DNA from 3 places in the Pseudomonas azerbaijanorientalis genome. Region 1 is predicted to be linked to each of the others. Evidence: predicted binding sites of a transcription regulator. Region 1 holds the regulator's gene; each other region holds the start of a gene.

Region 1 (2,266 bases):
GTCGGATCATGGGTAGGGAGTGTTAACGACCGGTTGCGCCCTGAAGGAGGCTCTGGGTCTTTTCCTTATGCTTTTTGAGTTGTTTATCCAGCTTGTCGGTGAGTGCATCGATCGCAGCGTACATATCGGTATGTTCCGCATTGGCGACCACTTCATTCCCGGGAATATGCAGCGTGGCTTCGATTTTCTGCTTCAGCTTCTCGACGGTCATCGTGACCTGCACGTTAGTGATCTTGTCGAAATGTCGCTCCAATCGTTCGAGTTTTTCGCCGATGTAGGTGCGAAGAGGTTCGGTCACTTCCAGTTGGTGTCCACTGATGTTGACTTGCATACAGCTTCTCCTTCGTTGCCAGTGCATAAAGCGGTAGATCAGATGATCTACCACTGGAACGCTGTGGCGTGGCTCTACATCAACCGCTTGCGTTCGCTCGAAGGCGCGATCCCGAGGGATTCGCGGTACTTGGCGACGGTGCGGCGAGCCACCTGAATGCCTTGTGCCTCCAGTAAACCAGCGATCTTGCTGTCACTCAACGGCTTTTTCTGATTTTCCGCGGCAACCAGTTTTTTGATGATCGCCCGGATCGCCGTGGACGAGCATTCGCCGCCTTCGGAGGTGCTTACGTGACTGGAAAAAAAGTATTTCAGTTCATAAATGCCCCGGGGGGTGTGCATGAACTTCTGGGTCGTTACCCGCGAAATCGTCGACTCATGCATGCCGACCGCTTCGGCGATGTCATGCAGGACCAGCGGCTTCATGGCTTCGTCGCCATATTCGAGGAACCCGCGCTGATGCTCCACGATCTGGGTGGCAACCTTCATCAGGGTTTCATTGCGGCTCTGCAGGCTCTTGATGAACCAGCGGGCCTCCTGCAACTGATTGCGCATGAATGTGTTGTCGGCGCTGGTATCGGCGCGGCGCACAAAACCGGCGTACTGGGCGTTGACCCGCAGCCGTGGCACCGACTCCTGATTCAGCTCTACCAGCCAGCGCTCGTTGTCCTTGCGTACGATGACGTCAGGAACGACGTACTCGGCTTCGGTGGACTCGATTTGCGAACCCGGGCGCGGGTTGAGGCTCTGGACCAGCTCTATGACCTGGCGCAGCTCATCTTCCTTGAGCTTCATGCGACGCATGAGCTGGCTGTAGTCGCGGCTGCCAAGCAGGTCGATGTAATCGGTGACAAGGCGCTTGGCTTCGGCCAGCCAAGGGGTCTTGGCGGGCAACTGGCGCAATTGCAGCAGCAGGCATTCGCCCAGATTGCGTGCGCCGATGCCGGCCGGCTCGAATTGCTGGATGCGGTGCAGGACGGCTTCGATTTCGTCCAGTTCGATGTCCAGTTCCGGGTCGAAGGCTTCGAGGATTTCCTCGAGGGTTTCGTCCAGGTAGCCCTGATTGTTGATACAGTCGATCAGGGTCACCGCGATCAGGCGATCGGTGTCGGACATCGGAGCCAGGTTCAGTTGCCACAGCAAGTGGCTTTGCAGGCTTTCACCGGCCGAGGTGCGGGTGGTGAAGTCCCACTCGTCATCGTCATTGCTGGGCAGGCTGCTGGCGCTGGTCTGGTAAACGTCTTCCCATGCGGTGTCGACGGGGAGTTCATTGGGGATACGCTCGTTCCAGTCACCCTCATCGAGGTTGTCAACCGTCGGGGCGCTTTCCTGGTAGGAGGGTTCCTGGATATCGGTGTTGGGCTTTTGTTCGGCGTTGTCGGCCAAGGGGTCGGAATTGTCGAAGTCGTCGCCTTCTTCCTGGCGTTCGAGCATCGGATTGGACTCCAGGGCCTCCTGGATTTCCTGTTGCAGGTCCAGGGTCGACAATTGGAGCAGGCGGATGGCCTGTTGCAGCTGAGGTGTCATCGTCAGCTGCTGGCCCATTCTCAAGACTAGCGATGGTTTCATGGCAGGGGCTTAACACCTTATTCGCCGGCGCACATGCGCCATCCACTACAGGGCGCCGGGGCGCCAAACATAAGCAAATTATATGCCTGAAACTGAAGGATTTGCCTAGAGCGCTGTAACAATAAAAAACTATAAATTTGTGTTGCGGTGCTGCCCATGTTGGGGGCTGAACGCGCAGGTTCGCATCAGGCCCGATGAATCGCGAGACCGGTGCCCGGGCGCCTTGCCTGGGCACAGCTCAGCGTTTACAGGCGGAACTCATGGCCCAGGTACACTTCCTTCACCAGGTCGTTGGCCAGGATGGTCTCTGCGTCACCTTCGGCAATCAATTGGCCGTCATTGACGATATAGGCGGTTTCACAGATAT
Region 2 (2,266 bases), 2.8 Mb from region 1:
GAGGTTTTCCGCCCGCTCCAGGTAACGCGACATCCAATACAAATCCGAGGCAGTTCTACTTAACATGGCAGGCTTCCTTTAATCCTCGACCACCCAGGTGTCCTTGGTTCCGCCACCCTGGGAGGAGTTGACCACCAGGGAGCCTTCGCGCAGGGCGACACGGGTCAAGCCGCCGGGCACCACCCGGGTTTCACGACCCGACAGGACAAACGGCCGCAAGTCGATGTGGCGTGGCGCAATACCGTTTTCGACAAAGGTCGGACAGGTCGACAGCGACAGCGTGGGTTGTGCGATATAGGCATGGGGCTTGGCGATGATGCGCGCGCGGAAGGCTTCGATTTCCGCCGCCGTCGCCGCCGGCCCCACCAGCATTCCGTAACCGCCGGAGCCCTGGGTTTCCTTGACCACCAGTTCTGGAAGATTGGCCAGCACGTGGGAAAGCTCAGACGGATTTCGGCACTGCCAGGTCGGCACGTTCTTCAGGATCGGTTCTTCATCGAGGTAGAAACGGATCATGTCGGTCACGAACGGATACACCGATTTGTCGTCCGCCACCCCCGTGCCGATGGCATTGGCCAATACCACGTTGCCGGAACGGTAGGACGACAGCAGCCCCGGCACGCCGAGCATCGATTCCGGGTTGAAGGCCAGCGGATCGAGGAAGGCGTCGTCGAGGCGACGATAAATCACGTCGACCGCTTTCGGCCCGTCAGTGGTGCGCATGAAGACCTTGTCGTCACGCACGAACAGGTCCGCGCCTTCCACCAGTTCCACACCCATTTCCCGCGCCAGAAACGCATGCTCGAAGAACGCACTGTTGAAGCGCCCCGGCGTCAGCACCACCACGCTGGGGTTATCGATGGGGCTTGAGCTTTTGAGGGTATCGAGCAACAGGTTCGGGTAGTGATCGATGGGCGCGATGCGTTGCGCCGCGAACAGTTCGGGGAACAGGCGCATCATCATCTTGCGGTCTTCGAGCATGTAGCTGACGCCGCTCGGTGTGCGCAGATTGTCTTCGAGCACGTAGTAGGTGCCGTCGCCGTCGCGCACCAGGTCGACACCTGAGATGTGCGAGTAGATATCGCGGTGCAGGTCCAGCCCCTGCATCGCCAACTGGTACTGCTCGTTGGCCAGCACCTGCTCGGCCGGAATGATGCCGGCCTTGATGATGCGTTGCTCGTGATACAGGTCGGCGAGGAACATGTTCAACGCCTTGACCCGCTGGATGCAGCCGCGCTCGACGACCCGCCATTCACTGGCGGGAATACTGCGGGGGATGGTGTCGAAGGGAATCAGGCGCTCTGTGCCCTGCTCGTCCCCATAGAGCGTGAAGGTAATCCCGGCGCGATGAAACAACAGATCGGCCTCGCGTCTCCGTTGTGCCAGAAGCTCGTCAGGCGTCTCGGCCAGCCAACGGGCAAACTCCCGATAATGCGGGCGGACCTGGCCGCCGGCATCGTACATCTCATCAAAATAGGTGCGGATCATGCCGTACTCCTTGTCACTCGGACGTCCAGACCTTCGCAAGGCCCGTGCCAGCGGCATAAACGCTTTGATATCAATCAGTTGGATAATCAATGCGCAAGTACCGCACCATTCCTGTGCGGCAAATGCTCCAATCTGATCGCCCCCGCTTCATTGCAAGGCGTGGCTATCGCCTATCACCAGCATAGCCAGAGTTGATTTCACTGCCCGGTAACAGGTGCGGATAATCTAGGCATTAGCTGAAAAGCACACCGAACTTCCCTTTTAGCCGCCTGCTCAGGCGGCTTTTTTTTGCCTTGTTGAAATGTTGAGAATCAAAATCAAAAGATCGCAGCCTGCGGCAGCTCCTACAGGCCATAAATGAAAACGGCCAACCCGAAGGTCAGCCGTCAATGCCGGTTGTCACTGTTCATAAGCCTATGCGAGTCGCCCTCGTACCTCCTGTTTCACACCCCAGCCTTCGATGATGCCGCCCAACGGCTCGACAACCGCTTCGAAACCCTGTTCGAAGTCGCCGATGTCGTCGTAGGTGGCATACATGACTTTGCACAACTCCAGCGCCCAGGCGCCATCGTCGCGCACACTGACTTGCGCATCCAGGGATTCACCACGGTGGAAATGACCTGCCGCCCTGCGTGCCCGCTCCTCATCCGGGAAAATGGCGTAGAACTCGATGGGATGAAACCGTGAAAAGTCAAAACCGCCTTCTTTCATGCGGCGCAGCACGCTGCTGCTGATGTCTTCTTGATAGGCTGTGCTCATGAAACGTCCTCCTCAAAAC
Region 3 (2,266 bases), 1.1 Mb from region 1:
GTGTCTCGCAGGGCGGGGACGACTTCGTGGGTGAGCCATTCACGCAAGGCTCGGTATTCGGGGCAGTAGTGGTATACGAGCATGGCGTAGACGCCGGATTCGCTGATCAGCAGGGTGTTTTCGATGCGGCCGTAGATGAGGGTTTGGGTGGTTTGGTATTGGTCGGGATCGAGTTTTTGGAGTTGGCGGTCGTTGAGGTGAATGCGGAGTAATCGGCCCAGGTCACGGGCGCTGAACCAGGGTTGGTTTTGTATTAGGAGGGCGTGGAGGTGGAGTTTGTGGCGGGTGAAGATCTGGGGGGTTAGGTAGTTTTCTTCCATCGTGCAGTTCTCGGGGTCGAGTGAAGAGAAACTGCCTCTGATCGTCGCCAAACGAAAAGGGTGGCAGCCATGCGCGGGTTGGCGAACCGGTGACGCCCGAAAAACCGGCAGACCTTAAGGTCTCCCACGCACAGCTGCCATAACTCAAGATGGGGAGAAACTCCCTATTTCGAATGTGGTCGTAGTGCGTCGGGGTTTTTCCAGGTCGCCAAACCCAGTGCTGAACATTCAGCGGGGATGAGCTTAGAGACCGGATACCTGGCGGCGCAATCGGACGGCGGCGTGATGTTTGTAGGACGTTGCCGGGATTTTTGCGGGGCTTGGGATCAAAAGATCGCAGCCTTCGGCAGCTCCTACAGGGGGCTGTGTTTCAAAGCGGGATTGATGGGTTACTCGGTTGGCGGATTGAGCTTCGCTTCCATCTCCGCGACCTTCGTTTCAAGAGCCTCCAGCCGCGCCCGCGTGCGTGCCAGTACAACCATCTGGCTATCGAACTCTTCCCGACTCACCAGATCCAGCTTGCTGAAGCCGCTCTGCAGCAACATTTTGAACTGGCTTTCGATTTCGGCTTTCGGCAGCGGCGTGTCACCGCTGAAGAGGCGGGAGGCGGTGCCGGTCAGGGCGTCGAGGAAGTCTTTTGGCGCGAGCATGGGCAATGTCCTGGAAACAATAACGGGCAGTGTATCACGCAGTGTCTATAGTCATTTGCGCGGGCAAAGGGTGCACGGTTTTCGCGCATCGGGATGGACGGCGTCGCACCGTTGTTGTGCGTAACGTGCCGGGTGTTGTCGCGAAGTATCCGCCATCCGCCGGTAAAGGCTTGAAAACAGTCAGTTTTGTGGAGATGGCAAGCTTTCTGCTTAGATGCTGGTGACCCATGCACTGATGCAGTCGCTGTGACGAATGCAGTGCGCCAGGCGAATCACGGGGAGTGCTTCGCAAGGAGCGGTTAGCTGGCGTCGGACGGGCAGGTAAGGCCGACGATGCGTTACAAAGCCAGGCACTGCGCTTAGACTTGAGACGGGTTTGTTTTCCTGGGGCAAGTCCACCAATTCGGGAGAGAGTTTTCATGAAGCTAGTCACTGCCATCATCAAGCCGTTCAAACTGGACGACGTACGCGAGTCGCTGTCCGAGATCGGCGTGCAGGGCATTACCGTCACTGAAGTCAAAGGCTTTGGTCGGCAGAAGGGTCACACCGAGCTGTATCGCGGCGCGGAATACGTGGTCGATTTCCTGCCCAAGGTGAAGATTGACGTCGCCATCGACGACAAGGATCTGGACCGGGTAATCGAGGCCATCACCAAGGCTGCCAACACCGGCAAGATCGGTGACGGCAAGATCTTCGTGGTCAATCTGGAACAGGCGATTCGCATCCGTACCGGCGAAACCGATACCGACGCTATCTAAGCCGCCACAAACCCAACGCCCCAGGAGAAAACAATATGACTCTGCGTAAATTCGCAGGGCTAGGAGCCCTGTTGTCCATCGTAATGCCCAGCCTTGCTTTGGCGGCAGACGAAGTGGCGGCCCCGGTCCTCAACTCTGGCGACACTGCCTGGATGTTGACCTCTACAGCCTTGGTGCTGTTCATGACCATTCCCGGCCTCGCGCTGTTCTACGGCGGCATGGTGCGGTCGAAAAACATTCTTTCCGTGATGATGCAGTGCTTCGCCATTACCGGTCTGATCAGCGTCCTGTGGGTCATTTATGGCTACAGCATCGCGTTCGACACCACCGGCATGGAGCAGGGCGTCGTCAACTTCAACTCGTTCTTCGGTGGCATGGGCAAGGCATTCCTTGCCGGTGTCACACCATCCAGTCTGACCGGTCCTGCGGCGCTGTTCCCTGAAGCGGTGTTCATCACCTTCCAGATGACCTTCGCCATCATCACGCCGGCGCTGATCGTCGGTGCCTTCGCCGAGCGGATGAAGTTCTCCGCGATGCT

Evidence for each region. The regulator sigma-54, encoded in region 1, starts transcription at its own class of promoters, with help from an activator protein. The targets are predictions, from matches to a motif close to ANTGGCATNNANNTTGCTNT.
Region 2: a site for sigma-54 is predicted at 1,521-1,540, ahead of KSS91_RS20005 (circularly permuted type 2 ATP-grasp protein). Genes of this name have one in related genera too.
Region 3: a site for sigma-54 is predicted at 1,164-1,183, ahead of glnK (P-II family nitrogen regulator). Genes of this name have one in related genera too.

What each region holds. Positions count from the first base shown of each region.
Region 1 covers NZ_CP077078.1:1,093,413-1,095,678, forward strand. The annotation lists gene ptsN (PTS IIA-like nitrogen regulatory protein PtsN) at 1-10, opposite strand, end outside; gene hpf (ribosome hibernation-promoting factor, HPF/YfiA family) at 23-331, opposite strand; gene KSS91_RS04730 (RNA polymerase factor sigma-54) at 406-1,899, opposite strand; gene lptB (LPS export ABC transporter ATP-binding protein) at 2,145-2,266, opposite strand, start outside.
Region 2 covers NZ_CP077078.1:4,511,657-4,513,922, forward strand. The annotation lists gene KSS91_RS20000 (alpha-E domain-containing protein) at 1-66, opposite strand, end outside; gene KSS91_RS20005 (circularly permuted type 2 ATP-grasp protein) at 79-1,488, opposite strand; gene KSS91_RS20010 (ribonuclease E inhibitor RraB) at 1,903-2,247, opposite strand.
Region 3 covers NZ_CP077078.1:6,218,206-6,220,471, reverse strand. The annotation lists gene KSS91_RS28030 (BRO-N domain-containing protein) at 1-320, opposite strand, end outside; gene KSS91_RS28025 (accessory factor UbiK family protein) at 710-970, opposite strand; gene glnK (P-II family nitrogen regulator) at 1,390-1,728, shown strand; gene KSS91_RS28015 (ammonium transporter) at 1,764-2,266, shown strand, end outside.